2 regions of the Paraburkholderia sp. GAS199 genome follow, and region 2 is predicted to be linked to the other one. Evidence: riboswitches for the same ligand, from Rfam matches in the RefSeq annotation. Region 2 holds a riboswitch; the other holds the start of a gene.
The links. Region 2 has a riboswitch for manganese ahead of mntP (manganese efflux pump MntP). Riboswitches for the same ligand answer to the same signal wherever they lie in the genome.
Positions count from the first base shown of each region.

Region 1: it holds a riboswitch for manganese, as region 2 does, so the genes downstream of both, P3T18_RS10935 (sodium:calcium antiporter) here and mntP (manganese efflux pump MntP) in region 2, are expected to answer to the same signal.

Region 1 is NZ_JBNDMM010000002.1:1,087,452-1,103,449, forward strand. Features, by position in the region: gene P3T18_RS10905 (hypothetical protein) at 117-467, opposite strand; gene P3T18_RS10910 (oxidoreductase) at 642-1,691, opposite strand; gene P3T18_RS10915 (UvrD-helicase domain-containing protein) at 1,928-4,018, shown strand; gene P3T18_RS10920 (c-type cytochrome) at 4,111-5,016, opposite strand; tRNA gene P3T18_RS10925 (tRNA-Arg) at 5,302-5,377, shown strand; gene P3T18_RS10930 (NADP-dependent oxidoreductase) at 5,531-6,550, opposite strand; yybP-ykoY riboswitch at 6,655-6,826, shown strand; gene P3T18_RS10935 (sodium:calcium antiporter) at 6,981-7,991, shown strand; gene P3T18_RS10940 (SphA family protein) at 8,573-9,517, shown strand; gene P3T18_RS10945 (phytanoyl-CoA dioxygenase family protein) at 9,593-10,378, opposite strand; gene P3T18_RS10950 (GNAT family N-acetyltransferase) at 10,409-10,933, opposite strand; gene P3T18_RS10955 (hypothetical protein) at 10,930-11,907, opposite strand; gene P3T18_RS10960 (WbqC family protein) at 11,904-12,602, opposite strand; gene vioA (dTDP-4-amino-4,6-dideoxy-D-glucose aminotransferase VioA) at 12,608-13,753, opposite strand; gene P3T18_RS10970 (tetratricopeptide repeat protein) at 13,750-15,998, opposite strand, start outside.
Region 2 is NZ_JBNDMM010000006.1:362,233-378,230, reverse strand. Features, by position in the region: gene P3T18_RS23680 (porin) at 1-898, opposite strand, end outside; gene P3T18_RS23675 (LysR family transcriptional regulator) at 1,006-1,989, opposite strand; gene P3T18_RS23670 (MerR family transcriptional regulator) at 2,232-2,714, opposite strand; gene P3T18_RS23665 (NADH:flavin oxidoreductase/NADH oxidase family protein) at 2,901-4,133, shown strand; yybP-ykoY riboswitch at 4,218-4,382, shown strand; gene mntP (manganese efflux pump MntP) at 4,393-4,959, shown strand; yybP-ykoY riboswitch at 5,065-5,247, shown strand; gene P3T18_RS23655 (TMEM165/GDT1 family protein) at 5,257-5,847, shown strand; gene P3T18_RS23650 (MEDS domain-containing protein) at 5,994-6,683, shown strand; gene P3T18_RS23645 (hybrid sensor histidine kinase/response regulator) at 6,727-8,355, shown strand; gene P3T18_RS23640 (helix-turn-helix domain-containing protein) at 8,383-9,021, opposite strand; gene P3T18_RS23635 (MFS transporter) at 9,128-10,423, shown strand; gene P3T18_RS23630 (amidase) at 10,484-12,010, shown strand; gene P3T18_RS23625 (RidA family protein) at 12,016-12,369, shown strand; gene P3T18_RS23620 (NAD(P)/FAD-dependent oxidoreductase) at 12,439-13,677, shown strand; gene P3T18_RS23615 (cytochrome b) at 13,717-14,262, opposite strand; gene P3T18_RS23610 (catalase family peroxidase) at 14,259-15,365, opposite strand; gene bfr (bacterioferritin) at 15,621-15,998, opposite strand, start outside.

The sequences.
Region 1 (15,998 bases), on a different contig from region 2:
TAAAGGCCCGCGAGCGGCGTGGGGGTTGACGCGGCGGCTGCGCGCCTGTCAAAAAAAAGCGCGGGACGTGATGCCCGCGCTGTGTTTCTACCGCTTCTCGCACGAACTGGAGCGAATTATTCGCCGATGGCGTGAGCCGCGTTATCCAGTTCCTGGTTCAGCACGCGCTGTTCGTCGCCGGACAGGCCGCCGCCGTGTTGCGCGGACATGTCGCGCGCTTCCTGACGGATCACGTCGAGGCGATGATGCAGCGCGCCGCCTTGCGGAGGCGGATAGTAGCCCTGGTTGACGTGGTTATCGATGCGGCGGCTCAGGTTGTCGATACGGCCTTCGACCTGATGCAGACGCTGGTCCGCGATCTGCTGCGGGCTGGGACGCGGTGCCGGTGCGGGTTGCGGCGCCACCACGCAGGCGGCGAGGGAGCTGAGCAAGGCGCACGCGGCAAGCGCGCGAGTGGTTCGATGCATGGACTCTCCGGAAGTCGTTGTCGTTTTGTCGTGCTACTCGGTAGCAACGGTTGGGTTCGGCTTCGCGCTGACCGGACAGCGACCCTTATTTGTAACGTTATGTACTTGTCGGGCGCGCGGGCATTTGTAAGCCGCGCCGCGAAGCGCAGGGTTGCGGCACGGCAAGGCGGCCGATCAGCGAACGCGTTCGAACGGCAGGCGCACGCCTTCGTCCGAGCTGCGCGCGGCCAGTTCGACGATGGTCATCACGTCGACGGCGTCCTGTGCGCTGACGGGAAACTTCACGCCGTTCTGGATCGCGTCGGCGACGGCGATATAGAAGCCGCTGTAGTCGCCGTCGCGGGTCCGCAATTCGCGCTCCACTTCCTTGTCGCCTTCGACCACGCGCAGCAGGCCGGCGGTGTTGCCGGCGCCGAAGCCGTCGTCGCCCGGACGCAGGCCGGCCTTCAGCTGATCTTCCTGCGTGTCGAGCCCGTACTTCACATAGCTGCCGCGCGTGCCGTGGATCGAGAAGCGCGGCGCGACCAGTGCGGTCAGCGCGCTGGCGTGCAGGACCACTTCGAATTCGCCGTATCCCAGCTGGATGTGCACGTAGTCGGGTGCGCCTGCCTGATCGCGATGCGTGCGAACCGTGGCGGAGACGGTTTGCGGCGCGCCGAACAGCGCCAGCGACTGGTCGATCAGATGCGGTCCGAGATCAAGCAGCAGGCCGCCGCCGCGCGACGCTTCCTCGCGCCAACGCTGCCGGACTTCCGGACGGAAGCGGTCGAAGTGCGATTCGTATTGCGTGACGCGTCCCAGCTCACCGCTGGCAAGCAGTTCGCGCACTGTCAGAAAATCGCCGTCCCAGCGACGGTTGTGAAACGGAATGAACAGCTTGCCGCGCGCCAGCGCAATGTTGGCGAGGGTGTGCGCGTCGGCGGCGGTGAGCGTGACGGGTTTGTCGACGACTACGTGCTTGCCGGCTTCCAGCGTGCGGCGCGCGAGGTCGAAGTGCGTGTCGTTGGGCGTGGCGATGACGATGCAGTCGAGTTCGTCGAGTGCGAGCAGCGCGTCGAGATCCGCGACGATTTTGGCGTGCGGATAATCGGCCAGCGCGTGTTCTGGCTTGCTGGTTGCAATGGCCGCGACGTTCGCGCGGCCGCAGTGCTCGATGACCGGTGCGTGAAACGTCGCGCCGGCAAAACCGTAACCCATCAATCCAATCTTCAGCGATGCGGACATGCGTGTCTTCCTGCAAAAACGGCGCGCCGCTTTGCCACCGCGGCGGCGGCGCGCAACACCCCGATTGTGGCATGTATCCGTGTTAACATCGCTCCTCTCGCGCGGATCGCGGCGAGCCGGAAAGCCCGCAACGATTTGCTTCGGCGCCCGCTCACAGCCCGCGCAGCATGCCCCCGGGCCTCGGTTTCGCATTTTCGTGCACGAGCGCCCTCAACCGTTTTACCCGTCCACAAAGTATGTCCGCAGGCCTGAATCCCGCTCAAAGTGAAGCGGTCCGTTATCTCGACGGTCCGTGTCTCGTGCTCGCCGGCGCAGGCAGCGGCAAAACGCGCGTCATCACGCAGAAAATCGCGCACCTGATCGAAGCCAAAGGCTTCGAGCCGCGCCACATCGCCGCCGTCACCTTCACGAACAAGGCCGCGGCGGAAATGCGCGAGCGCGTGGGCAAACTGCTCGAAGGCAAGACGCTCACCACGCCCGGCAAGGAAGGCCGCAAAGTGCCCGTCAACCAGTTGACGGTTTGCACCTTCCACTCGCTCGGCGTGCAGATTCTGCGGCAGGAAGCGGAACACGTCGGCCTCAAACCGCAGTTCTCGATCATGGATTCGGACGACTGCTTCGGCATGATCCAGGAGCAGGTCGGTTCGACGGACAAAGGCTTCATCCGCAAGATCCAGTCGATCATCTCGCTGTGGAAGAACGGCCTCATCATGCCCGAGCAGGCCATCGCGATTGCCGCGAACGAAGACGAGCATCAGGCGGCGATCGTCTACCGCAATTACGTCGCCACGCTGCACGCGTATCAGGCCGTCGATTTCGACGACCTGATCCGTCTGCCCGCCGAACTCTTCGCACAGAACGAGCAGGTGCGCGAGCGCTGGCAGAACAAGCTGCGCTATCTGCTGATCGACGAATACCAGGACACCAACGCCTGTCAGTACGAACTGGTGAAACTGCTGGCCGGCCCGCGCGCGGCCTTCACGGCGGTGGGCGACGACGACCAGGCCATTTACGGCTGGCGCGGTGCCACGCTCGAAAATCTTGGCCAGCTCAGCAAGGATTTTCCGAAGCTGCATCTGATCAAACTGGAGCAGAACTACCGCTCCACGGTGCGCATTCTCACCGCCGCGAACAACGTGATCGCGAACAATCCCAAGCTGTTCGAGAAGAAGCTGTGGTCCGAACACGGCATGGGCGACACGATCACCGTCACGCCGTGCAACGACGAAGAGCACGAGGCCGAATCGGTGGTGTTTCGCCTGTCGGCGCACAAGTTCGAGCGGCGTGCGAATTTCCGCGATTACGCAATCCTGTATCGCGGCAATTTTCAGGCGCGCATCTTCGAACAGGTGTTGCGTCGCGAGCGGATTCCGTACGTGCTCTCGGGCGGTCAGTCGTTCTTCGACAAAGCCGAAATCAAGGACATCTGCGCGTACCTGCGTCTGATCGCCAACGCCAACGACGACCCCGCGTTCATCCGCGCGATCACCACACCACGGCGCGGCGTCGGCAATACGACGCTCGAAGCGCTCGGCTCGTTTGCCGGGCAGGCCAAGGTGTCGCTGTTCGAAGCGGTGTACATGGGCGGCATCGAAGCGCGTCTGTCGCCGCGTCAGATCGAGCCGATGCGCGTGTTCTGCGACTTCATGCAGCGTCTCACCGATCGCGCCGAAAAAGATGCCGCCGGCACCTTGCTCGACGAACTGATGGACGCGATCCACTACGAGGCGTATCTGTACGACGCGTTCGACGAACGTCAGGCGCAGGCCAAGTGGCAGAACGTGCTGGAGTTCATGGAATGGCTCAAGCGCAAAGGCACCAAGGCCGAGCCGGCCGGCGCAGAAAATAGCGAGGCAACCGGCTACGACACCGCCGACGGTTTCGGCGACACGGGCAAGAATCTGCTCGGCCTGATCCAGACGGTCGCGTTGATGTCGATGCTCGAAGGACGCGAAGAAGACCCCGACGCCGTGCGGCTTTCCACCGTGCATGCGTCGAAGGGACTGGAGTATCCGCACGTGTTTCTGGTGGGCGTCGAGGAAGGCATCATGCCCCATCGCGGCGGCCCCGACGACGAGCCGATCGACGACGCGCGCATCGAGGAAGAACGCCGCCTGATGTATGTCGCGATCACGCGCGCGCAGCGCAGTTTGCATCTGAACTGGTGCAAGAAGCGCAAGCGCGCGAGAGAGACGGTGGTGTGCGAGCCGTCGCGTTTCATCCCCGAAATGCTGCTCGACGACGCTCCGCCGCCGACGCCCGAAGAAGCGCCGATGTCACCGAAAGACCGGCTCGCGAGTCTGAAGGCGCTGTTGCAGAAGCCTTGAGCGCGTCGAGTGTGGCTGGCGTATGAAAAAATCCCTGCCCGTGTTGCCACGGAGCAGGGATTTTTTATGCGGAATGCAGCAGTGGACGCGGCTTATTTGACGGCGCTCACCATGTAATCGACGGCGGCTTTCACGTCCGCATCGGAGGCGTTGGAGCCGCCTTTGGCCGGCATCGCGCCCTTGCCGTGCAGTGCATAGTTGTAGACCGTGTCCATCGGGTCTTTCAGACGCGGTGCCCACGCGTCCTTGTCGCCGAACTTCGGTGCGTTCAGCACGCCGGCCGCGTGACACGCCTGACAGACCTGCTGATACAGCGCCTTGCCCGCCTGCGATGCGTCCGCGCTCTGCGTGCCGCCGGCGGCCGGCGCCGCGGCTTGCGGCACGCTCGCCATGGCGGCCATCGCGGCGGCGGCCTGCGCCGCGCCTGCGTCCGATGCGCCGGCGGCAGCCGCACCCGATGCCGCCGCGGCACCCGACGCTGCGGCCGCACCCGCGACGGGTTGCGCCGGTTCAGGGAAGCTCGCGCCGGAATTGTTCGCCATGTAGACCACCGCGCGGGCGATTTCGAAGTCGCTGTAGTCGTCCGGGCTGGTGCCGCCGCGCGGCGGCATCGCGCCCTTGCCGGCGAGTGCCGTGTGCCAGAGCGTATCGAAGCCTTGCGAGATGCGCGGCGCCCAGTCGGCGGTATTGGTGAACTTCGGCGCGCCCGCCGCACCCGACGCGTGACACGCCGAGCAGACTGCCTTGTAGACTTCTTCGCCGCTCTTGTAGACGCGCGGCGCATTGGCGTCGCGAATGTCGACCTGAGCGAACGGCTTGATGCGAGCGGTGACTTCGGCGTCGGAGAGAGAGTCGGTGCCGGCGCCTGTGCGCGTCGAGTTGTCGACGTAGACAGCCAGTAGAACGATGATGACGATCGGTACAGCAAACCCGGCGATGATCGCGGCGATGAGCTGTGCGGGGGTCTTGATCGGGGCTCCGTGTGGTGCTTCGCTCATGCTTGTCTCGTCTCCGTGGGTATGTGAGCGGTACAGCGTGACGGCAACTTCTTGTTCTTTAATCAGCCACGGACGATTATAGACGCAAGATTTCGACGACGGCGAGGACCGCGGCGCGGTGTTCAGCAGGCGTTTACCCGCATCGCGAGGCGCGTCGGCGAGTGGCCTCAAAGCGCCGGAAACCGCGTCGCAGGCCGTCCGGTGGACGGTTCAGCCGAAACCGGGTATCCTTTCGGTCTCGCTTTGGCGTCGCTTCCGTTCAGGTTGCCGCGCTTTCGTGTTGAAGCGCCCGTAGCTCAATGGATAGAGTACTGCCCTCCGAAGGCAGGGGTTGCTGGTTCGATCCCAGCCGGGCGCACCAATTCTGGTCAAGTCTCAACGCGGTTTTCCCCCGTCTTTCCCATTCCAGTCTTACTCGAGACCGCAAGCCCGCGCGCCGCTCACGCATCGCCGCGAACAGCAGCCGTCGTTCCACCGACTGCCGCCCGCGCCGACTCACGCAGTCAACTACGCATCAAACGCGCACCAGCAGCTTGCCGAGATTCTTTCCTTCGAACAGGCTGTTCAGCGCTTGCGGCAGCACGTCGAAACTGTCCATATAAGTTTCCTGGTAAACGATTTCACCGTTCTTGACCCACGGCGCGACCGTTTTCAGCATCTCGTCCATGCGGTAGACGAAGTCGCGCGCGAGGATGCCCTGAATCGTGGCGCGCTGAAACAGCATGTGTTGCAGGAAGCGCGGCGCGAGGTCCGGTGTGTCGAGGCCGCCGTCGTACTGCGCGATCGCGCCGCAGATCACGATGCGCGCGCGGCGTTTGATGAGCGGAATGACCGCGTCGGTGACCATGCCGCCCACGTTGTCGAAATAGACATCGACGCCGCCGGTCGCCGCTTGCACGGCCGCCTGCAAACCTTCGAGCGTCGGATGCGCGCGGTAATCGACCGCGCCATCCAGTTTGAGCGTGTCGGTCAGGAATGCGCATTTGTCCGGACCGCCCGCGATGCCGACGACCCGGCATCCCGCGCGCTTGCCGAACTGCGCCACCAGCGAGCCGACCGCGCCCGCCGCGCCGCTCACGACGAGGGTGTCGCCGGGGCGCGGCTTGCCGGCTTCCATCAGGCCGAACCATGCGGTGCGGCCGGGCATGCCGAGCACGCCGAGCGCGGTGGAGACCGGTGCGGCGTCCGGGTCGAGCCGCGTCAGTTCGCTATGGTGACATTTGGCGTACAACTGCCAGCCGCTGTAGGCGGATACCCAGTCGCCCGCTTTGAATAGCGGACTCGCCGAGGCCACCACTTCGCCCACCACGCCGGCGCGTTGCACGATGCCGAGCGGATGCGGCACGTCGTAGGTATTGCGCTCGTGCTGCTGAATGCGGATATACGGATCGACGCTGACAATGCGCGCGCGGATCAGCACTTCGTTTGCGGCGAGCTGCGTGTCGATCTCGCTTTCGCGCAATTCATAATGTTCGTCGCCGACGCGGCCTTCGGGGCGCTTGACGTAAAACCACTGGCGGTTCTGGTAACTCATGTGAGGACTCACTGCTGTCGAATACGGTTGTCGATCTTACCAGTGGCGCGCTGGCCGCCTGTCATATGTCGAAGCTTGTTGAAAGCACGATGCGCCGTTAGAATCGCCCGGTCATTGGGGAGTAGCCTTCCTTCATTCCTTGAAGGAGAACGCGTCAACATACTTGGCCTGCGGGTCATGGCGCGTTCGACCGGGTTGGTTTGGCGAGACCATTGGCGTACTGCTTCGTTCTGGTCGGACGGGTGGCGGTGCGTCATGGGTTCGTCACTATCGTCCGACCACGGAGTTGCCCTGTGAATCATCGTCGTGCCCTGTCTGTTTTCCCGTTTGTTTGCACGATGCACCGCCCGTTGCGCGGCATGCCGTTTGCACGTCCGTTCGCCGTCACGTCCCAGTTCACCATTGCGCTTTCGTTTGCGGGGAGCCGCGCATGACCGGTCTTCTGTTCGAACTCGCCATCATGCTGGTGATCATTCTGGTGGCGGCGGAGTTGTTCACCAATGCGCTGGAGCATCTCGGCGAGCGTCTGAAAATTTCCGAGGGCGTGACGGGTTCGCTATTCGCGGCGGTGGGCACGGCTTTGCCGGAGACGCTCGTGCCGCTGCTGGCTATCGCCGGCGGCACGACCGACAGCGCGGTCAATCAGGAGATCGGCGTCGGCGCCATTCTGGGCGCACCGCTGATGCTGTCCACCCTGTCGACATTCCTGATGACACTCGCGATTCTCGGCTCGCGCGGCGTCACGGGTTGGGTGACGCCGGAGCGCACGGGTTTCACGCGCGACCTGAATTACTTTCTGTGCGCCTTCGTGCTGGCGGCGGTGGCGATGTACGTTCCGCACGAGCAGATGCTGGTGCGGGCGCTTTTTAGCGTAGCGCTGGTCGGCGTCTATGTCACCTACGTGGTGATGACGTTCCGTGCGTCGGATCAGCTGGTGGACGCTGGTCACGGTACGGAAGCGCCAGGCAAAATGCTGCTCTCGCGGATCGGCATTCCGACGAATCTCGCGACCATTGCCGTGCAACTGGCGCTCGCCGTCGCACTGCTGGTGTGGGGCGCGGAAGGTTTCATCCATGGCGTGCGCGGCGTGTCACAGGCGCTCGGCGTGTCGCCGTTGCTGCTGTCGCTGCTCATTATTCCGATCGCGACAGAGTTGCCGGAGAAGGTCAACAGCATCCTGTGGATTCGTCGCGGCAAGGATACGCTCGCATTCGGCAACATCACCGGCGCGATGGTGTTTCAGGGGACGCTGCTGCCGGCAATCGGCATCTTGCTGACGCCGTGGACACCGCGCATCGAAGTGGTGACCGGCATCGTGATCACGCTCGCCGCCGCTGCATGGTTGCGGCTCAACGTGCGCGAACGCGGCGTGCCGGTGTGGGCGTTGCTGGTGAGCGGCGTGTTGTATGCCGTCTATCTGGCAATCACGCTGACTCGCTGAAGAATGGGATCGGCGGGAAGATTCGCCGATCCTCGCCGACTGTTTTACGCAGCCGAATGACGATGAAAACGCGACGATTACCGCAAGCTTTTAAACCCGGAGTGAGTGCACCCGCAACCGAACGCAGAAAATGCCGCTTGAATGGCCGATGAATTCGGGCGCTGGCGGAAATGCGCTGGTTCTGGTCCGGTTACAAAATTTATCTCTGTTCTTTTACGGGACGTTTGCTAGTATTTCTGAACGACGTTTCTCGCTGTTCCCGTTGCGCCTCCCGCATAGTCAATGCGGCGTCCGTGTGTTGCTGAAGGAGCGTCCATGCCCGCCATGTCTTCCGTCACGCCATCCAGACAACGCTTCTTTTCTTTGCGGCAACCCGGGTTGCGCTGTGCCCGCTCGCTTATTTTCGCTTCACGAAAGAAATAAAGTTTGAGTTGTCGCGATTATGAATCGGCTAATGTCGGTCTGAAAAATCACGCGGTGTCGGGCAAAAAAATCACAATGCCCTCTGCCTTTTCATAATCGTCGAATGGCAACGAACTGCACTCGCGTACAAATGAAAGTTTGATAGACGAGGCGAAAAAATGGCCGTTCTGCGTTTGCCTGGATCCGCAGCACTTCTCACCACCGTCGGCCTCGCTTTGTCGCAGCCGGCGCTCGCAACCGAAGGCGGAATCGGCCGGCCGATCACCGGTATGCAGGTCACGCCTTATGCCGGCGTCGTGCCGCCCACCAGCGACTGGGTCGTATCGGCCAGCACCATTTACTACGAAGGTTCGCTGGGCGCGAGCAAATCCATTCCGATTGCCGGAACGGTGACGGCGGGCATCAATGTGACGGCGATCTACACCATCGTCAGCGCGATCAAAACCTGGGGCATCACCGTGGGCGGCTGGAACTTCGCGTCGGTGTTCGGCGTGCCGTTTCAATACACCGACATCTCGTCCTTCCACGGCATCCTGCCGAACGATTCCAACACGCAGTTTGCCGACGTCTTCTTCGCGCCGGTCGTGGCGGGCTACCACCTGACGAAGACCGACCATGTGTCGTTCAGCGTGCAGATTTACGCACCGACGGGCGCTTACAGCACGACCCGGCTGGCCAATGCCGGGCAGAACACGTGGACCTTCACGCCGACTGTCGCCTATACGAAGCTGTTCCCGAAGGAGTCGATCGAGCTGTCGTTGAACTACGGCATCAACTTCTACACGCCGAATAACGACACCCACTATCACAACGCGCCGTTGAGCGTGCTCGACTTGCTCGCGCTCAAGCGTTTCGCGTCGGGCTGGGGCGTGGGCGTGGTGGGCGGCTACATCCAGCAACTCGGCGGCGATTCCGGCGGCCTGGCCGACATCACGGGCGGCGACCAGGGGCACTCGGTGGGTCTTGGTCCGGTGGTCACCTGGTCGGGCAAGGTGCAGAACACGCCGTTGTCGGCGTCGCTGCGTTGGGTCAATGAGTTCAACGTGAGCAAACGGCCGAAGGGGAATGCGGTGCTGTTGTCGGTGAGTGCGACGTTTCAGTAACGACCATCGAATACCGTGCCTCTTGTCTTGGAAGCAACGCGGGCCTACAGATTGCGCCGATCTGGAATCGCAAAATCAATCCTGCCCGCGTTGGTAAAAACGCTGCTCGACCGGCACGTAGAATTCGTCGAGCGATTCGGGCACCCGAGCGTTGAAACCCAAAACCTGCTTCATCCACGCGCTGCTACGGTTGAAATTGCTGTAACCGAACAGGCGAGCGTAGTCGAGTTGCGGCTTAAAAAATGGACTCGTGAATGTCAACGTCAGGGCACGTCGTGGGGCGTCGGTGGTGTTGCGTCCGGTTGCGTGCCACATGCGTGAATCGAACAGCAGAACCGTTCCGCGCTTGCCAGTTGCACGTGAGGCCTCGGCATAGAACGCTTCGTCGCAGGGTGGTTGTTCTGTGTTTTGCGAATGACCGAGGACATGAGTCGCGCCGTTTTCCAGCGTGAAATCATCGAGCATCACGAGTGCGTTCAGCATGAAGCGCCGCGTGTCGGAGCCGAAACGAATATCACGGTGTACATTCTGAACGTAGGAGCGCGTGTCACGCTCGTTTATGACACCACCATACGAATTGAGAATGAAGTTGCCGTTGAAATACGCTTTGAAAAGCGGCTCGAGGGTCGAGAGTTCGGCCAGTAGTTCGACATAGCAGGCATCGTCCATCAACAGATGATGAAGTGTGCCGGCGCTGTTCTCCGAGACACCATTGCGTTGCCGGATTTCGTCGCGTCGGGCGAGTGACGCGGGCAACGCTTCCACTAGCGATGAAATCAGTTCCGAATGGATCAGATTAGGCACTACGGTCCAGCCTGCTGTCGCAAGCGCAGCACCATGTTGAGTGTCGATCGTATTCATTTTGAAAAACAGAAAGCTGAAATGGGAACGTTACGAGCGTTCGGCCGCGAGCACGGCCATCGAGATGACGTCCTGATAGCGGCCGCCTTTGAAGACTGCTTGCCGCATCAGCCCTTCCGCGCGAAAGCCGACCTTCTCGTATAACTTGATCGCGCGTGCGTTAGACGCGAGCACAGTTAGCGAGATTCGGTGCAGATTGAGATCGTCGAATGCATGGGCCAGGATCGAGCGCGTTGCGATCTCGCCGATGCCTTGGCCACGTGCCGACTCAACGCCTATCTGGATCGAGAATTCTGCACATCGGTTCGTCCAATCGATGTTCAGCAGATAGGTCACGCCAATCGCTTCACGTGCAGGCGCAAGGCATATGGCAAGCCGCACATTATTCGAGCGGGCGCCAAGATAGTTGTCGAACCATCTGTCGTCGATCTCCGGTCCGACGTGCCGGAAGTTACCGCCAAGCAGTCCGACCAGAGCCTGATCGGCACGCCACGAGTTGATGACAGCAAGATCGTCGCGTTCGATTTCTCGCAGGAATATCTCGTTGGTAGTCACGTCAGTCGGTCGATTAGGTGCTGTGCGATCGGAGCAAGATCTTCTGGCGTCAGTCGTTGGTCGCAAGGTAGGAAGAGCATCGCGTTGGGCAATTGACGTTCGAAGGCCGGCGCGCCGGGTGTCGTTTCGATGTCGGGCCAGTACGACGGCGTATAGATACGCATCGAACGCAGCAATTCGCGCAAACCGGCAGTGGCGCCCAGAAACGGGTAGCAAAGCGGTACTGCGTCGCGCCGATAGCGTAACGGCAGTTGGTTGTGTTGCCGCAAGCGCTCGTGCAAATAGGTGAAATTTGCGACTCGCCGTTCGCGCACGTAGTCGTAATCGATACTTGCTAGCATGCGGTGAGTCAGTGCCGACATCCGCAGCGGCTCCTGTTCCTTCAGGCTATCTTCGGCTTTTGCGTAGGCACCGTAGCCGGCTTCAGCATCGTGTGCGAGACGCTCCAGCAGATGAGTGCATCGCCGCAACGAGTTCGGGTCGACATCGACAGGCGGCTCGACCCGCTGTTGCGTGACGAGATGCCCGCCATCCGGCACGCCAACGAATTTCCGCGGCGAATAGAGCGTCGCGAGGCAATGGCGAGGTTTTGCGAACATAGCCTGAGCGTTGTCGATCACCACGCAATCGGCCGGATATCTTCCGAGTATCTCGTCGACCTGATCATCACAAAGGCCGAAGTAATTCACGTAAAGCAGCCACTCGCCGTGCGCAAGCGCAGTGGAGCGTGGTCGAAATTGCGCATCGAGCTCGTAGCGCCTGACCGATATTCCGGCCATTCGCAGCGGCTCGATCATGGCGTCACAAATGTACCAAGGCATCCAGACGGCGGTGGGACGGAGTGTGCGCAGCAAGGCGAGAAAAGCGGCGCGCGACGACTGGAAATGCAACGCGCCTTCGTGCAGAAGGCCGCGGTTGCGCGGCATTTCAAGCTCGAAATATCCGCCGATTGCACGGGAAACGGGCAGGTTCATGCGATCACTTCAACGGCGAGCATGTCACGCACCCGATCTCTGGTATTGAACATCAGCACATCGAGGATCGAGAGTGCCGGTTGAAATGCTGCACCAGATTGCTCATAAGCACGGAGATTGGGTTCGATGAACGCTAACTCGATACCGCGTGCAGCGAAGGTGTCGGCGTCGTACAGCGCGCGGCCACCTGGCAGGTTCAGATAAAGATCGGCTTTTTCCATGGCGCAGATGTCGATCACGCGGCTCGCGCCTCTCAGTTGCTCATTTCCGTATTGTGCGGAGGACGCAACGAATTCTGTTTCCAGTTCGAGGTAGTTGCAGACTTCAACGACCGTGTGCGACGCAAGCATGGCGATATGTTCGACCGGCGCGGACAGAATTTCCCCGATCAGTTCGCTGATGCGCGCATAGTGCGGGGCTTTTCTGTACGCGTGACGGATAGATTCGAGCAACTTGCGCAACCAGCGGTCGCGCGGCTCGATTAAAACTTCGTTGATCTTCAGCGACGGACTTGCCCCGGCCAGCGGGATAGTAATGTATCGGGCTTCGCCGTTGAGCAGCACACGGTTGCGATTGATCCAGCCGTTCTTGATGAAATTCACGTCGTCATAGAAGACGAACTTGTCGGCCGCCGCCGCCAGCTGAAAATAGCCGATATACGGAAACAGATACGGCTGCATGATGGCGAGCTTCATGGCGTTCAGCAATCTGCGATCAGTCCAACGATGCGGTCGATCATGTTGTCGGTTAGCGCAGGGAAAATCGGCAGACACAACACCTGCTGCGCGGCGGCATATGCGACCGGCAGGTTTTCACGGCTTGCCGAAGGGAGCCCGCGATAGATCGGAAAGTCCGAAATAAGCGGATAAAAATAGCGGCGCGCGTAGATGTCGTGATCGCGGAATTTCTGATAGAGCGCGTCGCGGCTGATGGGGAATTCCGGTGTGACGAGAATCGGGAAATAGGAGTGGTTCGCCACTTTTTCGCCGGTTTTCGGCAGGCAGCGAATGCCTGGAATTTCGCTCAACCGGGTGCGATAGGTCGCGTCGATCTGTGCGCGACGCGCGAGCGCTTCGTCGATATGCTGAAGTTGCAGCAGGCCGAACGCTGCATTGATCTCGCTCATTTTGCCGTTGATGCCGGCGGCCACGACCGTCACTTCGTCCACGAAGCCGAAGTTCTTCAGGTGGTCGATACGTTGCTTGGTCTTGGCGTCCTGACAAATGATCGCGCCACCTTCGAAGGTATTGAAAACCTTGGTCGCGTGAAAGCTCAGGACAGCCAGATCGCCGTGTTCGAGCACGCTACCGGTATCGGTCTGCACACCAAACGCATGTGCCGCGTCATAAATCACCTTCAGGTTGTAGTTGTCGGCAATCTTCTGAATAGCCTCGACGTCGCAAGGCTTGCCGTAGCAGTGCACAGGCATGATCGCGGTGGTTTGCGGCGTAATCGCCGCTTCGATTCGCGCGGGATCGAGATTCAGCGTGTGCGGATCGACGTCGGCGAACACCGGTTTGATGCCGTTCCACACCAGCGAGTGCGCGGTCGCGACAAACGAATAGGGTGTCGTGATGACTTCGCCGGTCACGCGCAGCGCCTGTAGCGCCGTAAGCAGTGCAAGAGTGCCGTTCGTGAACAGTGCGAGATGGCGCACGCCGAGATACTTGCAAAGCGCTGCTTCGAATTGTTGATGAAACGGGCCGCCATTGGTCAGCACCTTGCTATCCCAGATCTGCTGGAGATAAGGGATAAATTCTTCGAGCGGGGCAAGGTGAGGCTGCGTAACGTAGATACGCTCGTCGGTTTGAGGCTCGAGAGCCCGAAGCGGTACGGCTGCGTTCATTTGCGATCCCCTGTTTCCGTTTGCGTGCCTGCTTCGCTAACCGAGGCCATGGCGTCTTCGGTCGATACCTCGAATGCCGCGGCGGGCTGGCCGTCGCACCAGCGCTGCCACATGATTCGCAACGCACGAGACAAACCTGCTGCAACCATGTCGGGGCGGAATGCGGCCGATGCCATGCAGCGTTGACGCAACCCGTTTCTGAGTTCTGCGAGCGCTTCGATGTTGGAAGACAACGCCACGCCTTTTGCGACGAAGTCTGCTTTGTCTGCTGCAACAAATTGCTGCAACCCGACGTGCGACATCCAGGTAGCGCCAGCGCGACTCGGAAGCGTATCGCCGGCAATCGTTAGCGTGGGAACACCCATCCACAGAGAATTGAGAACCGTGGTCGAACCCGTGTAGGGGAACGTGTCGAGACAGATATCGACGTGAAAATGTTGCTGAAGATAGACGGGCACCCTCGAACGACGCCGGAACATGAGGCGTTCGCGATCAATGCCTGCATCAGCAAACCATTCAATCAGTAACTGCTCATCGTCTTCGTTGCCGATAGCGCCGAGCAACATCCGCGATGACGGCTGGGCACGTAACAATTCGGCCCACAGCGCGATGACGTCGGCGCGCAGTTTATTCATGCGGTTGAAACTGCCGAAGGTCACGTAACCGTTGTGCATCGCAGGCAGGATGTTGACAGGCGGAGCGCTTTGCTCGGGCAGGAACGACGCGTTCGCCGGCAGGTGAACCATCGTTTCGGAGAACATCCGCTCCGAATCGCCGAACGGCACGCCGAACCGGTCGGTGATGTAGTAATCCATCGCGCTCAGGCCGGTGGTCGCGGGATATCCGAGCCAACTCACCTGAATCGGCGCAGGTTTCCTCGCGAACGTCAGAAGCCGGTTGCGCCCAGTGTGACCAGAGAGGTCGAACAGGACATCGATTCGCTCTTCGCGGATCTTGTTTGCCAACTGTGCATCCGCCATGCCAGTAATCTGGTGCCATTCAACAGCAAACCCGCGTAGAAGTTCGGTGTAGTCGTCTTCCACGACGTGATTGCTGTAAACGTGAAGAGACACACTGGGATCACTCGCCAGTTGCTCCATTACCGGCAAAAGGTAGGAAGCAACGGCATGCCGGAACAGGTCGCCGGAAACGAGTCCGATCTTCAGTTTGCGGTTCGGCACGCGCTTGTTTACGTGAGCAGGCCACTGTGAGCGCACGGGGGCTTCATGGTGCTCGGCGAATTTTGCGTGTTCGGCGAAGAGCACGTTCTGATCGATCGCGGGATTGTGGGTCAGCGCGAACAGGAAGTTGTCGGCGGCAATCGCGTCTTTCGGATTTTTTTCGACCGCGATACGGAAGCTCTGCTCCGCCTCGGCCACGAGGCCAAGATCCAGCAGCAACACGCCGAGCGTGCTGTGTGCGCTGGAATTTTCCGGCGCCAGTTCGACCGCGCGCCGTGCTGCTGCCAGGCCTTCTGCAACCTGACCTTGGTGGACCAGTGCCATGCCGAGGATACGCAGCGCTTCGGCATGATTCGGATTGATCGCCAGCGACGCCCGGCCGACCTGTTCGGCCTCTTTATACAGTCCCTTCAGGCGAAGCGTGTCTGCAAGAACCGCGCGGCTTTCGAGTTCTTCCGGTAGCAGTTCGGCCGCTTTGCGCAACGGTTCGAGTGCTTCGTCATAGCGGCCCAGCCGATGCATCGTGATGCCGAGCCAGCGCCACGCGTTGCCATCCGCAGGGAAGCGACTGGTGAGTGACCGCGCCAGTTTGACGGCTTCAGAATACTGGCCGCGGTTGTAAATCGCCGTGAAGCGATTCGTTTCCTGCTGGCTGACGCGCCTGCCGGAGGCGATATTGGTCTTCGCGGCGGTCGCCTTCGGCGCCTCGACTTCGGCGTTGGTGCCAGCGCCGGTTTGCGCTTCAGTCGTCTCGTGCGGTACGGGAACGGTTTGAACAATTTTGCCCGGATTCGCCAGCTTCACGATCAATCCGTCGATAGCCGGGCCTTTGACGCCGAGTTTCTGCGCCATCTCCAGCGCGATCCACGCGGCCGCGGACTGGCCTGCTTCGCTCAGGGCGTTGATATAGCCGACCCAATACTGGCCGTTGAGCGGCTGGACACCCAGGCCATGCTGGAACAGCGGCACGGCGTCTGCTGCTCTGGCTGTCTGGGTAAGCAGTACGGCGAGGTTGTACAGCACGTCGCCGTGATTCGGATTCGTATCGAGAATGATGCGATACA
Region 2 (15,998 bases):
CGCCCACATAGGCCGCCTTCATGAACTGGTATTTCGCGTTGACCTCGAAGTTGTCGAACTTGAGGCTGTTCGCGGTGTTCGCGAAGTTGCCCACGTAGACCGAACCGGTCGCATTGTTCAGCGTGGTGTGGCTGTACACGAAGCCGAGTACCGTCGGGCCGATCGTGTAGTTGATCCCCGCGCCCCAAACCTGCTGACGCGAGGCGAAGAAGTCGGTGTCGTCGGTCGAGAGCGAGCCGCCGGCGGTGCCGCCCGGATTGTTGATCTGCATATAGGCGGCCGCCACGCTGACGGCAGCGCCCACGTATTGCGCGCCGAAGCTGTACGAGCGGTTGTTCGCGAAGCCGCCCGCCTGGTTGCTGAAGCCGTACAAGCCGCCGAAGGTCACGCCGCCGTAGGTGTTGCTCGTGTACTTCACGCTGTTGTTCAGGCGGAACGAGTTGTCCGTGTTGTCGTTATCGTAGGGATGCGAGAGCATGTAGCCGGCCCAGTTGCCGTTGGCCGTGAGCGGTGCGAGATAGTCCACCACCGAATCGTATTGCCGCCCCATCGTCAACGTGCCGAACTGCGCCGAACTCAGGCCGACATAGGCCTGCCGTCCAAACATGCGGCCGCCCTGGCCGAGCTTGCCGGTGTTGACGTCGAAGCCGTTTTCCAGCTGAAAAATCGCCTTGGTGCCGCCGCCCAGGTCTTCCGATCCCTTCAGGCCCCAGCGGCTGCCCTGCGCGAATCCGCTTTCCATCTGGACGTTCGAATGGCCGCCGGTATTGCTGGTGTAGTTCAGGCCTTCGTCGATCAAACCATACAAGGTGATACTGCTTTGTGCCATCGCGGCGATTGGAGTGAGCGTAAAGCCGAGCGCCGCATTGACGACCGAGGCCAGCAGAATTTTTTTCATGAATGCAGATCCTTGAGTGTGAGAACGCCGCGCCGGAAGCTGCCTGCATGGCGCGCCATGCCACGTCAGCAGATAGGCTCCGGTCTCGGGTGCTCGCACTGTAGGACCTACAAAATCCGTCCCGCCAGCAATTCAGTATTGCTCTCCAGGTGTGGCGCCTTGCCGACGCGCGCATCGTTTTCAGGCTTGTTTTCCAGTGGAATCCGACGATAGTGCTCCACCACGAAATCGATGAAGCCGCGCAACGCGACCGCCATGCGCGGCTGGCTCGAATACAGCAGCCAGACCGTGCGTTCGTCGTCGCACAGGGGCGCGTCGTCGAGCAATGCCTGCAGGCTGCCGTTGGCCAGTTCGTCGCGCACGAACGAACGCGACAGGCGCGCGATGCCGAGTCCCGCCTGCACGGCCCGCTTGACCACCTGCGGACTCTGTATGTTCATGATCGGCTGCACGACGACACGCTGCGTGCCGTGCGTGTCGCGAAACTCCCAGTAACGGCTCGGCGCATCCGACGCGACGAGCACGTCGTGCAAGGCGAGTTCGCCCGGCGTGCACGGCACCGGACAACGCGCGAGATAGTCAGGACTGGCGACGATGACATCGCGTATCTGCGCGAGCGGCCGGCAAACCAGCGACGAATCGCGCAAGCGCCGCTCCGCGCTGAAGCAGACGTCGAACTCGCTGACGGCCACGTCGCTCATGGTGTCGAACACCGTCAGCTCGAAACGGATGCGCGGTTCCAGCGCACGATACGTCGCCAGGACATCCGGCAGGTCGGTGGTCGCGTAAAGCGACGACGCGGCGATTCGCAGCGAGCCCGTGGGTTGTCCCACGGCGCACGCGATGCATTCGTCCATGGCGTCGAGCTGGCTCAGCAATTCGATGCTGCGTTCCCAGTACATCTGTCCGATGGCGGTGAGCGACACATGCCGCGTCGTGCGATTGACGAGCCGCACGCCGAGATGTTCTTCGAGCGTCGCGAGACTGCGTGTCACGACCGAGTTGGACATGTTCAGTTGCTTGGCCGCCTCGGCAAAACTCAAGCACTCCGCGACTTTGGCGAAGATCCGTATTGATGCCAGCTGATTCATCGTGTTCTCCGGCGCGCACCGGGTCGGCCATCGCGTGGACGCCATGCGCGGGCATCGCGGCTTGGTGCGGCCATGGTGCGGCATCAAGCGGCATCACACCGGCCTTCAGCCGCCCGAGCCTGGAAGTTGGAATAGAGGATGAATTCGAGCTTAGCGGGTACGGGCTTACGCGAGTCCGACCGGCAGATTACCGAATTGTCATGTGGCGCGAAGCTTCATTCGCGACGCCGGCCGATTGCAGTCTAGCGGGACCGGACCGCGCGGCGGCTTGTTTTGCCGAGCACCTTGACGTCCTTGCTCGCGAGAACCGGACGGCCGACTTCGCCGCGTTGTATGCGCGACAACACGCGCTTCGCGTTGGCGGCGCAATCCATCTCCGCGGGCCTGGCTTCGATCTCCTCGATCAGCCACACGAGATGTGTTTTGCTCTGCGCGAGGCGAGCCTCCAGCGCTTCGATGTCCTGCACCTTCAGACGCAGCGTGTCGAGCAAGGTGGCGTGCTGCCACTGCGCCGAATCGGGCGGCAGCAGCATGGCGATCTCGTCGAGACTGAAGCCGGCCTTCTGCGCGCTCGTGATGAGATCGAGAACCAGCGCGGCTTCGGCGGGATAAGTGCGATAGCCGTTCGACTCGCGTTGAACGGTCTTCAACAGACCGATGCGCTCATAGAAGCGGATGCGCGACGGCGCAAGCCCGGTGCGTTCCGCGAGTTCCCCGATTTTCATTGGCTCGATACTCCGTGAAGACTGCGTTGCGCCGTTCGTGCCGGATGGCGCAAACCTCGAAGCCGACTTTAATCCGCGAGTCGAAAAGCGGTCAAGCGGGCGCTCGGGGTCCACGTACCGAAAGCGCTTGACATTAAACTTCACTTCAACCTTAGAGTGTGCAGCACGATCAATCGAGGTGGTCCCATGAACGTGTTCGACACACTCACTCTCCCCAACGGTTCGGTCATCCCGAACCGGATTGCCAAGGCGGCCATGGAAGAAAACATGGCGGACGCCGATCACGCGCCCTCCGAAAAACTCATGCGCCTCTACGCGGCGTGGGCGAACGGCGGCGCCGGCCTGCTGATTTCGGGCAACGTGATGGTCGACAGCCGCGCCATGACGGGGCCCGGCGGCGTCGTGCTGGAGAACGCCGGCCAGTTGGCGAAATTCTCCCGCTGGGCGCAGACCGGCCGCGCCGGCGGCGCGCAGTTCTGGCTGCAAATCAACCATCCGGGCCGTCAGATGCAGGCCAGCCTCGGTCAGCCGACATGGGCGCCGTCCGCTATTCCGCTCGAACTGGGCAAGCTGTCCAAACGCTTCAATACGCCGCTCGCCATGACGCAGGAAGTCATCGACGACGTGATCGCGCGATTCGCCCGCACGGCGCAACTGGCGGAACAGGCGGGCTTTACCGGCGTCGAAATCCACGCGGCGCATGGCTATCTGCTGAGCCAGTTCCTGTCGCCGCTCACCAACCGCCGGACCGACCGGTGGGGCGGCTCGCTGGCGAACCGCGCGCGTTTGCTGCTGGCCATCGTCGAAGCGGTTCGCGACGCCGTGTCGCCGGCGTTTGCCGTTGCCGTGAAGCTGAATTCGGCGGATTTCCAGCGCGGCGGCTTCACGGCCGACGACGCGCGCCAGGTGGTCGAGTGGCTCGGCGCGTTGCAGGTGGACCTGGTCGAACTATCCGGCGGCAGCTACGAAGCGCCGGCCATGCAGGGCGAAGCACGCGACGGCCGCACTCTGGCGCGCGAGGCCTACTTCCTGGAATTCGCGCGCGACATCCGCAAGGTCGCCAGGATGCCGGTCATGGTGACGGGCGGCATCCGGCGGCGGCAGGTCGCGCAGCAGGTGGTGGAGAGCGGCGTGGAGATGGTCGGCGTGGGCACGGCCCTCGCGATCCATCCCGATCTGCCGCGGGACTGGAAAAGCGGCAAGGACAGCGCGCCCGAACTGCCGCCGATCGTCTGGAGGAACAAGACGCTGGCGTCGCTCGCGAACATGGCGACCGTCAAGTTCCAGTTGCGCAAACTGAGTCTCGGCAAAACGACCGACCCGGCGGTGTCCCCGCTGCGCGCCCTGCTTCTGCAACAGGCCACCGACGCATGCCGCACGCGCCGTTACCGGCGCTGGATGTCGCAACGCGCGGCCTGAACGCTGCGCCACGCGTTTGGCCGACTCGTATTGCCGACCCGTAAGGCCAGTTTAATTACAAAAAGCTTTCTGACGTGATAAGCTCGTGCTGTCTTTGGGGAGTAGCCGGCTTCTACCCAGAAGCGCCTGCGTCAACATTCTCGGTCGCCAGACCGTGGTGCAGGCAGCCCTTTAGTTGGCAAGACCATCGACACACCACGCGACCGGTCGGGCGCGGCGGTGTGTCGCGGTTTCCGCCCGACCACGAGCCACCTCTCTCATGAACCCTGTTGCAACGCTTTTCCTCGCTTTTGCCATGTCCACCGACGCCTTCGCGGCTGCGATTGGCAAAGGCGCGACCCTGCATCGTCCGCATTGGCGCGAAGCGCTACGCACCGGCCTCATCTTCGGTGTCATCGAAGCGCTGACGCCGCTGATCGGCTGGTTTCTCGGCCGCGCCGCGGCACAATACGTATCGGCCTGGGATCACTGGATTGCGTTCACGCTGCTCGGCGTGCTCGGTGCGCGCATGATCTTCAACAGCTTTTCCGCCAGCGAAACTCACGAGACGAAACCAACCGCCCATTCGTTCTGGCTGCTTGCGCTCACCGGTTTTGCGACCAGCATCGACGCGATGGCGGTCGGCGCCGGCCTCGCCTTCGTCAACGTCAACATCTACTCCACCGCCGCGGCCATCGGCCTCGCCACCGCGACCATGGTGACCATCGGCGTGCTGCTCGGCCGCGTCATCGGCAACGTGGTGGGACGACGCGCGGAACTGGCGGGCGGCGTCGTGCTGATCGGCATCGGCTGCGTGATTCTCGCCGAGCATCTGCAGGTGTTGTGAATCCGGCTGCGCGGCGCTCTCATTGAAGTGCGCGCGCCCCACCCCACGCGCCGCGAACCGATTAATGGCGTAAGTTGCGCCGCTCGCTGACGGCGCGGTAGAATCGCGGCTCTCATTGGGGAGTAGCCGCCTCGACTGCAATGTTCGAGGGTGCACGTCAACATACTTGGAGGTCGCCAGACCGCCATGGCGTGCACAGCACTTTGCCTGGCAAGACCGATGACTCGCATTCCGACCTGACCGGGTCGCCGGAGTGCGTGTCATTGCGTTCTTATAGAGCGGCCCGGCCCACAATACATGCAATCATTCCTCGTATCGACCAGCGTGGTCGGCCTCGCTGAGATCGGCGACAAGACCCAGCTTCTATCCCTCGTGCTGGCCGCGAGATATCGCAAACCCATCCCCATCATTCTCGGTGTGTTTGTCGCGACGCTGATCAATCATGCCGCGTCCGGCGCGCTCGGCGCGTGGCTCGCCAGCATTCTCAGCCCGGCCATTCTGAACTGGGCGGTGGTTGCCTCGTTCGCGGTGATGGCCGTCTGGATTCTGATCCCCGATAAGCTCGACGGCGCCGATGCCGTGTCCACCAAACATCCGATGGGCGTTTTCGGCACCACGGCCCTGACGTTCTTTCTCGCCGAGATGGGCGACAAGACCCAGGTCGTGACGATCGCGCTCGCCGCGCGCTTTCACGAGTTTTTCGGCGTGGTGGCCGGCACGACGCTCGGCATGATGCTGGCGAACGTGCCGGTGATCTACCTGGGTCACAAATTCGCCGACCGTCTGCCGACCAAGGCCGTGCACATTCTGGCGGCCGTCATCTTCGTCGTGCTCGGTGGCCTGGCGCTGCGAACCGCGCTGTATCCGCAGCAGTACCCGATGTTCTGATCCGCACGGCAAGCAGAAAAAAGCATATTTCAGCGGGCAATGCCATACCATAGGCATGCGTTGCCCGATTCGGGACGGGTGGCGCCCTTCGGGCTGCCACTTCCCGTCATCAGACCGCACGACCCGCCGTCACCCAGGGGCATTCAATGGACGATCGCATCGCTATCGCCGGCACTTTGATGGACGCGTACCACGTCTGCGCGTTCTTCGACAGCCGCGACCAGGAATACGAAGCCCTGATTCCGTATTACCGGCAGGCCGTGGAATCCGGCGAGAAGAACTTCCATATCGTCGCGCCCAATCTCGCGGAAGATCACCGCGCGAGGCTCGCCGCGGCGGGCATCGACGTCGCGCATTGCGAAGCGTGCGGTCAGCTCGAAGTCGTGACTTGGCCAGAAGCCTATCTCGACGAAGAAGGCCGTTTCGACAAACAGCAGATGCTGCGCATGGTCGATCACCTCACCGGTTCCGGACGCGACGCAGGGTTTTCGCGGCTGCGCATCATGGGCAATATGGACTGGGCGTTCGGCGATCTCGCCAGCGCGCCGGATCTGATCGAGTACGAGGCCGAAGTCAACGAGATCATCGAACGCAACCGGCAGCCCGCCGTGTGCGTCTACGACATGGCGAAACTGTCCGGCGCGATGCTGATGGACGTGTTGCGCACGCACCCGCTCACGCTGATCAACGGAATCGTGCAGGAAAACCCGTTCTTCATTCCGCCGTCTGAAATGCTCAAGGAACTCAAGGCCCGCCGCACGCAAACCGAGTCACAGACCCAGACGCAGACTCAGACGCAAGCCCAGACGCAAGCCCAGAACCAGGCCGGCGCCTGACGCAGCGAGCCAGCGATTCCGGCGTCATGAACAAACGCACCTGATGAGCATCGACCGTTACCACAACGAGAGCCCGGAGAGCGCTCTGAGAGACCTCATGGGCCTGCTCGCGCTGCCGGCGCTGTGGCCCGGCCGCGACGGCAACGCCATTGTCGCGCTGATGACGCAGGCCATCGAGCGGATCGTGCCGCTCGATATCTGCTACGTGGACGTCCCGCTGCTGCCGGAAACCACGCCGCTCGTGCAACTGCAAGTGCGCGGCGCGACGGTGAGCACGGACGAAAGAGAGCACTGGCAGGACGCCATCGCCGCATGGCGCCGGCTGCCTATCGGCACGAAAGTGAATCTGTGCGACACGCCGATCGGTCAGGTCAGAGTGATCCGGCTCAGCATGGGTTTCAGCTCCGGACAAGGCAGCATCTGGTTCGGCGCGCTCAACGATCCCGTCAACGCCGCCTTCCCCACCGTCAACCAGATCGCTTTTTTGCGTGCGGCCACCTCGCAGGCGGCAACCGGCATTCTGGCCGCGCGCGCCGCGCACGAGCGCGAAGAAGCCAACCGTTCGAAAGACGAGTTCCTCGCGATGCTCGGTCACGAACTGCGCAATCCGCTTGCCCCGATCTCGACCGCGCTCGCACTGATCCGTCGCGAGAACGGCAACGCCGCCGACAAATACCACGAGATTCTCGAGCGGCAGGTCGCGCATCTGTCGCGCCTCGTCGAAGATCTGCTCGACGTCAGCCGCATCACGCGCGGCAAGATCGAACTGCAGCGCGAAGGTCTGCGTATCGCTTCGGTCATCACGCGCGCCGTGGAAGCCGCGAGCCCGCTCGTGGAGCAGCGCCGGCAGCGCTTGTCGGTGATGCTGTCCGATGACGGCGCGCAGATCTACGGCGACCTGACGCGCCTCACCCAGGCCTTCAGCAATCTCTTCAACAACGCCGCCAAATACACCGACGTCGGCGGCGAAATACGCGTCAGCGCACGCACCACGGGCAGTCATGTGACCGTCTCGATCAGCGACGACGGCGTGGGCATCAGCGCCGAACTCATGCCGAAGCTGTTCAGGATTTTCGAACAGGGACGCACGACCATCGACCGCTCGGAAGGCGGCCTGGGCATCGGCCTCGCGCTGGTCAAGAATCTGATCGAACTGCATGGCGGCTCGGTGCGCGCAAGCAGCGAAGGTCCGGGCAAAGGCGCCACCTTTACGGTGACGTTGCCGCTGGCAACCGGCAGCCAGATCGCCAACGCGGCGCCGCAACGCATCCGCGTTCCCGAGCCGTTGTCTGCCCGCCCGGACACGCGCATCCTGCTGGTCGACGACAACCTCGACGGCCTGTTCTCCATGGAAGCCTTTCTCACCGACGTAGGCTTCGACGTGATCACCGCATCCGATCCGGTGCAGGCGTTGGATCTGGCCGCGCAGTTCAGCCCGGGCGTCGCCGTTCTCGACATCGGCTTGCCCGGCATGGACGGATACGAACTGGCCGTGGCGCTGCGCGAGCAGCCGCAGCACGCGGCACTCCGCCTGTTCGCGCTGACCGGCTATGGCCAGGCCGAAGACCTGAAACGTTCCGCGCGAGCCGGCTTCGAGCGGCATTTCGTGAAGCCGGTGGCGTTGATGGAGCTGGTCGAAGCCTTGAAGGAAACTCAACCGCCCTCTCGCTGACAGGTCGCGGCGCACGGCATGGCGCGCTTACATCGCGCCCGCCGGCCGCGCGTCGTCGGTGTCGACGCAGCACACCAGCACCTCGGCCTCCCCCTCGCCGACGCTCAGATAGACATGCCCGACTGAACTGTCGAAATACAGGCTGTCGCCGGGATTGAGCGTGAACACCTTGCCATTCTCGAAGCGCAACTCCAGGGTGCCGCCGAGCAGAAACACGAACTCCTCGCCCGCGTGGCGGATGTAATCGGGAAAATCGGCGAGTGTGCGCGCACGCACATGCGCGCGCATCGGCACCATGCGCTTGCCGGTGAGATCGTTCGCGAGCATGCCGTACTCGTAGTTCGGCGTGTCGTAGATCATCTGTTTGCCGGACGCCGTGAACGACGGCGTCATCGGCGTCACCGAACCGCGCCGGGGACGTCCGAAGACCGCGTCGAGGTCGAGTTTCAGCGTATGCGCGAGCGCCGCGAATTTGTCGTACGTCAGCGCGATATCGCCGCGCTCGCTCTTCGAAATGGTGGAAACGGCGATGCCGGACTGCTCGGAGAGTTGCGCGAGTGTCAGACCGCGCGCCTTGCGCGCCTGGCGCAGCCGCGCGCCGACCGACTTGTGATCGATCTGCGCCGCCGGGGCTGACGGTGAATCGGAGGCTGCCTTGTTGGGCATAGGGGGTTTGTCCACGACACGAATTCAGAAGGGTTTTTTCGTATACGAGAATTTATTTTTTCTCGTATATGATAACTCACGTCAATTCCCCAACCGAGGAGCGCACGTGTCAACCCTCGCACTAGATAAGCCCAGCTTGACCAAACGGCAGGTGATCGTCGCGACCACTCTCGGCACGGCGCTCGAATACTACGATTTCACGATCTACAGCTTCTTCGCGATCCAGATCGGCCAGCTGTTTTTCCCCGGCGCGTCGCCGGTCAACCAGTTCCTGCTGTCCATCGGCGTGTTTGGCGTCGGTTTCGTGGTGCGGCCGCTCGGCGGCATCGTGATCGGCGCCTACGCGGACCGCGTGGGCCGCAAGAAAGCGATGGTGCTCACCATCATGCTGATGGCGCTGAGTTGCGCGCTGATCGCCTGCGCGCCGACCTACGCCATGGCCGGCATGGCGGCGCCCTTCATCGTGCTGGCCGCGCGGCTCATACAAGGCTTTGCCGCGGGCGGCGAGTTCGGTCCGGGCACCACGCTGCTGGTCGAATACGCGAGCAACAACACGCGCGCTTTCTTTGCCAGCTGGAATTTCGCGGCCACCGCGCTCGGGCTGGCGCTCGGCGCTCTCGTCGCGACGCTCGTGAACGTCAGCTTGCCGAAGCAGGCGGTGCTCGAATGGGGCTGGCGCGTGCCGTTTCTGCTCGGCATCGTGGCGGCGCCGGTCGGCATGCTGATCCGCCGGCGTCTGGAAGAAACGCTCACGCACGAGCGTGCCGCCACCTCGGCGCCGAAGCCGAAAAACGGCGCGCTCAAGGCGGCGCTCACCACGCATCTGAAGCTCACGATCCTCGGTACGTTCGCCGAACTGGGCGGCTCGGTGTCGGTGTACATCACGGCCTTCTTTCTGCCGAGTCATGCGGTGCGCGCCTTGCATCTGTCGTCGACGGCAGCGGTGGTGTCGGGCGTGGTGAGTTCGCTCACGCTGTTCGTCGCGGCGCCGCTCGCCGGCCGGCTCGCCGATCGCGTCAGCCGCAAGCATGTGCTGGTGACGTCGCGGGTGGTGTTGCTGCTGTCGGTCTATCCGGCGTTCGCGCTGCTGGGCGCCTATCCTTCCATGTTGATGCTGTGCCTCGTCTCCGCCTTCCTCGCGGTCTTCGTCGCCGGACAGATCGTGCCGGTGCTCGTGATGATCCCGGAACTGTTTCCGAAGGAAGTGCGCGCCACCGGCATCGCCTTGACTTACGTGGTGAGCGCATCGTTTTTCGGCGGCTTTTCGCCCTTCATCGCGAGCTGGATCGTCGCGCGGACCGGCAATCCGCTCGCGCCGGCCTGGTATGTGGCGGCCGCGTGCGCGATCTCGCTCGTGCCGGTGATCTGGCTGCGCGACCGCACCGGCGAAGCGCTCGATTGAAAGCCGTTTGCCGATAATCCGAAGCTGCTCTGAATGGATCTTTGAGAAGGACTGCGCCTCATGAATGAAAACGCCGACCTGGTCAGCCGCTCCGCTGTCGAACTGCGCCGCATGATCGGTGCGAAAGAAATCTCGCCGGTCGAGTTGCTCGACGCCTGCATCGCACGGATCGAGGCCATCAACCCGGCCGTGAACGCGATCACGGCCACCTGTTTCGACGCGGCACGCGACGCCGCCCGAGCCGCCGAGCAGGCCGTGATGAACGGTGAACCGCTCGGGCTGCTGCACGGCTTGCCGCTCGGCGTGAAAGACCTCGAGGACACGGCAGGACTGCTGACCACCTATGGCTCGCCACCGTCGCGCGGCAACGTGCCCTCGCGCGACGTGCTGCTGGTCGAGCGGCTGCGGGCGGCGGGCGCGATTCTGGTGGCCAAGACGAACGTGCCCGAACTCGGCGCGGGCGCCAACACGCGCAACCCGGTGTGGGGCGCGACCGGCAATCCGTTCAATCCGGAACTGAACGCGGGCGGTTCGTCGGGCGGCTCGGCCGCCGCCCTCGCCTGCGACATGCTGCCGGTCTGCACCGGCTCGGACACCGGCGGCTCGCTGCGTATTCCCGCGTCCAAATGCGGCGTGGTCGGCTTCCGGCCGTCGGCGGGACTCGTACCCAACTCGCGTCGTCTGCTCGGCTGGACGCCGATCTCGGTGGTCGGCCCGCTGGGACGCACCGTCGGCGAAACGGCGTTGCAACTGGCGGCGACCGCCGGCCTCTCGGCCACCGATCCGCTCAGCTACGAAGTCGATGCGCTCTCGTTCGCGACGCCCGGCAACCTGGATCTGGCGTCGCTGCGCGTGGGCTACACCGAAGACTTCGGCAGCTGCGACGTGGACGAATCGATCCGCGCCACCTTCCGCTCGCGCATCGCCGCCATCGCGCCGATGGTCCACTCGTGCGAGCCGGTGAATTTCGATCTCGGCGACGTGCACCGCTGTTTCGACGTGATCCGCGCGGAGAGTTTCGTGGCCGGTCTGCGCGACACCTACGAGCGCGATCCCGGCGCGCTCGGGCCGAACACGCGCGCCAACTACGAAATGGGCGCGACCATGACGCTCTCGGACAGCGCGTGGGCGCAAGCCGAGCAGACGCGCATTTTCCGGCGCTTCCAGTCCGCCTTCGAGCGCTACGACGTGATTCTCTCGCCCACCACGCCGGTCTCGCCTTTTCCGTGGCAGCAGCTTTACGCCGCGCAGATCGAAGGCCGCGCGCAGGAAAACTATTACCGCTGGCTTGCCCTCACCTACGTGGTGACGCTCACCACGCACCCCGCGCTCTCGCTGCCGTGCGGCGTCGATCATGCGGGCATGCCGTTCGGCCTGCAGATCGTCGGCCCGTTTCACGGCGACCGCAAGACGCTCGCCGTCGCGCAGGCTTTCGAAGCGGCCTTCGACACCGTACCCGCGCTGCGTCGTCCGCGCCCGGACCTGAGCAAGCTCACGCAACCGACGCCGTCGCTCAAATCGATCGTCACGGCGCCGCCCATTTTCAACTCGACCGGTGAAAGTCACACCGGTCCTTCGACGGTATAACCATCATGTCCAATCCGATTCAACGTCTTCAGACCAACGCCCGCATGAGCCAGGTGGTGATTGCCAACGGCATCGTGCATCTCGCGGGACAGGTGCCCGACACGGCCGGCGCGTCGATCACCGTGCAGACCACGGAAATTCTCACCCACATCGACTCGCTGCTGGCTTCGGCCGGCGTCGACAAAACGCGGCTCGTCACCGCCAATATCTGGTTGAGCGACCCGAAGCATTTCGACGAATTCAACGCCGTGTGGGACGCGTGGGTGCCGGCCGGCGCCGCGCCGACCCGCGCATGCGTGCAGGCCTTACTGATGAAGGCCGGTCTCGATGTCGAGATCGCCGTGACGGCGCTTGCCTGAGCAGGTCCGTTCGAGCGCAGAATCCATCCGCTCGCGCCGCGTCGGCGGCGCGTCCGAAGGCAAGGAAACATGGCAAAGAAATTCGATACCGTCGTGCTCGGCGGCGGCATTGTGGGCGTGTCGATCGCCGTGCATCTGCAACAGCGCGGCCGCTCGGTGGCGCTGGTGGATCGCAAGCGGCCCGGCAACGAGACGTCGCTCGGCAACGCCGGCCTGATCCAGCGCGAAGGCGTCTATCCGTACGCGTTCACGCGCGAACTCGGCACGCTGCTGCGCTACGCCCGCAACCGTTCGTCCGACGTGCGCTATCACCCGCGCGCGATGCCCAGCTTCGCGCCGTTCCTGGTCCGCTACTGGCACCATTCGCAGCCCGCGCGCCATGCCGCGATCGCGCGTTCATACGCGACGCTGATCGAGCATTGCGTGAGCGAGCATCGCACGCTCGCGGCCGCCGCGGGTGCAAGCGACCTGATCCGCCAGTCGGGCTGGATGAAGGTGTTCCGCAGCGCCCAGGTACGCGACGAGGAAACACGCAACGCCGAGCGCTGGCACGCGGAATTCGGCGTCGCGTTCGACTCGCTCGACGCGGCGCGCCTGCGTGAGATCGAACCGGCGCTGCGCGGATCGCTGCAAGGCGCGCTGCACTACACCGCGTCGGATTCCGTGAGCGACCCGAACGCCCTGGTCACGGCTTATGCCGGGCTGTTCGAAAAACTCGGCGGCGAATTTTTGATCGGCGACGCGACCACCTTGCAGCCCGGCTGGACGGTCGACACGGAACGAGGCCGGATCGACGCGCGCGCGGCCGTGGTGGCGATGGGTCCGTGGTCCGACGTGGTGAGCACGAAGCTCGGCTACCGCCTGCCGCTCGCGGTCAAGCGCGGTTATCACATGCACTACGCGCCCGAGGGTGAAGCGCGCCTGAATCATCCGGTGCTCGACGTCGAGAACGGCTACATGATCACGCCGATGGCGCGCGGTATCCGGCTCACGACCGGCGTGGAACTGGGGCATCGGGATGCGCCGAAGACGCCCGATCAACTGACGGCCGTCGAGCCCATCGCGCGGACGCTGTTTCCGCTCGGCCAACGTGTCGACGACGAACCGTGGCTGGGCCGCCGTCCCTGCACGCCCGACATGATGCCGATCATCGGACCGGCCAGGCGTCATCGGGATTTGTGGTTCGCCTTCGGTCACGCGCATCACGGCCTGACGCTCGGCCCGATCACCGGCCGCATGGTCGCGGAAATGATGACGGGCGCACAAACGCTCGTCGACCCGGCGCCATTCCGGGTCGACCGCTTCTAGAAGCGCGAACGTCGTGAACCGCGCGAGCCGGGCTCGCGCTTATTTGCCGACGCGCACCGACGTCATGCTTTCGAGCACGCCGTCGCGCCGGATCAAGCCGTGGAACAGCGCCGCCGCGAAATGCAGCAGAACCGTGGCGAACAGCAGATATGCGAGCACGGTATGCAGCTCACGCAAGCTCGCGTAGACCGACGGACTCTTCGGCAGGATCGGCGGCAGTTGCAGCGGACCGAACAGCACGATCGGATAGCCCGCTGCCGACAGCATGCTCCAGCCAACGAGCGGCAAGGCGAACATGAACGCGTACAGCGCGAGATGCGACGCGTGCGCCGCGAACCGCTGGATGCCCGGCAGATCGGCGGGCAACGGCGGCGGCGGATTGATCAGCCGGTTCACGAGGCGCAGCGCCGCGAGAATCAGAATCGCGATGCCGAGCGGCTTGTGGATCGACACGAGCGTGCTGTACTGGCCGGTATTGGACGCAGCCATGCCGACGCCGATGAACAGCATGGCGAGAATGAGCACGGCCATGAGCCAATGCAGAATACGCGACGTTGCCGGAAAACCCGTGGTTTGAATGCTCATGACCGACCTCCCGCGTTGACTTCCTGCGGCGTAACCGCGCTTGGCGGCTTCGCGTTGCGCTCGCCTTCGCGCAAGGTGAAAGACCGGGAATAAGCCGCCGAGCGCGCGCTCGGGATCGGGTCGTCCGAGGCTTCGATGCCATCGGGCAGCACCATCGGGTCGAAGTTCACGTCGACGCAGGGGCCGTCGTCCTCGCTCGAAAGTTTGTCGATCGTCACCGTGCCGGCGTCGATCTGTTTGCGATCGGCCGGCCACGGCACGGTCGGGTCCGACGTCACGTCGCCGTCCTGGCCGAGCGTGAGGATCAGTTTCCACTGCACCGGATGCTGCACCACCTGGGCAATCAGCGCATCGAAGAGCGCGTTCTTGTCGGCGGCGGGACCGCCCGCGCCGGCGGCGACGAACGGTTGAACCGGCACCGCCGACCAGCGCACCGGCGTCGCCACACCGCTCGCATTGACGAAGCGGAAAGCGTTGAGCGCGTTATAGGTTGCGTCGGCGAAACCGGACGACACCTGGCGCGCCTTGATGAGCGAGATGGCCGCGCCGAACTCGGGATGCGCGCCCACGAACGCCTGCATTTTCGAAGGATCGGGTTTGCCGGTGGCGGGATCGGGCAGCACGGCGACCATCTGGTCGTAGAACGCCTGCGGCGTTCTGAACGGAAAGACCGGAATATTGATCATCCCGGTGCGCCACTCCTGCCCGCTGGCGGGCACGAAGCGCAGCGCGAGACTGCGTACGGTGGCGGGTTCGTCGGGAATGAACGGCATGCCGCCCGCGAACGCGATGCGGCCCACCACCGGCACCTTGCCCGGGGCGAACAGCGCGGCTTTCGAAATCGCACTGGCCGCGCCGTTGCTATCGAAATAGCCCGTGGCGCACACGCCCTTGGCGTGATTCCGTCTGAAGCCGGGATGCGGCCCGTTGGTCGCCTCGAAGGCGTCGATGACCCGCTTCTGGGTCAGCCGGTCGGGCGACAGCCAACCGCCCGTATAGGCGAAGGCGGCGGCCACGGCGAGTACCGCCACGCCGATCACACCGAGCCTCACTACCACGGCACCCGCACTCAGGCTGGCGCGGCCGCCGCCCGTTTCCCGCATATTGTCTGGCACTTGTGTGCTCCTTGGGTATGCACAAACCACGCACGACTACTACCGGCGACGGTAACCCATCACGTCGGTGACGCGTATTGCAGGGAGACGGTGTGGGGTCCGGCAGTGCTGCCGGGTTATCAATGTACATCAAGACATGAAGACACGTGCTGACGCACCCAAAAGGTGCGCAGCGCATGAATCGAAGCGGACGGGCGACCGGTGCGAGGCGATTCTGTCCGAAACGCCGCGCGGCTGGCGAAGTTATTCCACCGAGCCCATGCCGGTTTGCTGATAGTTCTGGATGCCGACCTTGTCGATCAGCGCGAGATTGGTCTCGAGCCAGTCGATGTGTTCTTCCGTTTCATCGAGAATGTGCACGAGAATTTCCCGTGAAATGAAGTCGCGCACCGTTTCGCAATAAGCGATGCCTTCCTTGCAGGTGGCTTGCGAGATCCGCTCCAGTTTCAGATCGCACTCCAGGATTTCCTGGGTTTCCTCGCCGATCAGCAACTTGTGCAGATCCTGCAGATTCGGCAGACCGTCCAGCATGAAAATACGTTCGATCAGCTGGTCGGCATGCTTCATCTCGCCAATGGATTCGTCATACTCATGCTTGCCGAGTGCGTCCAGTCCCCAGTG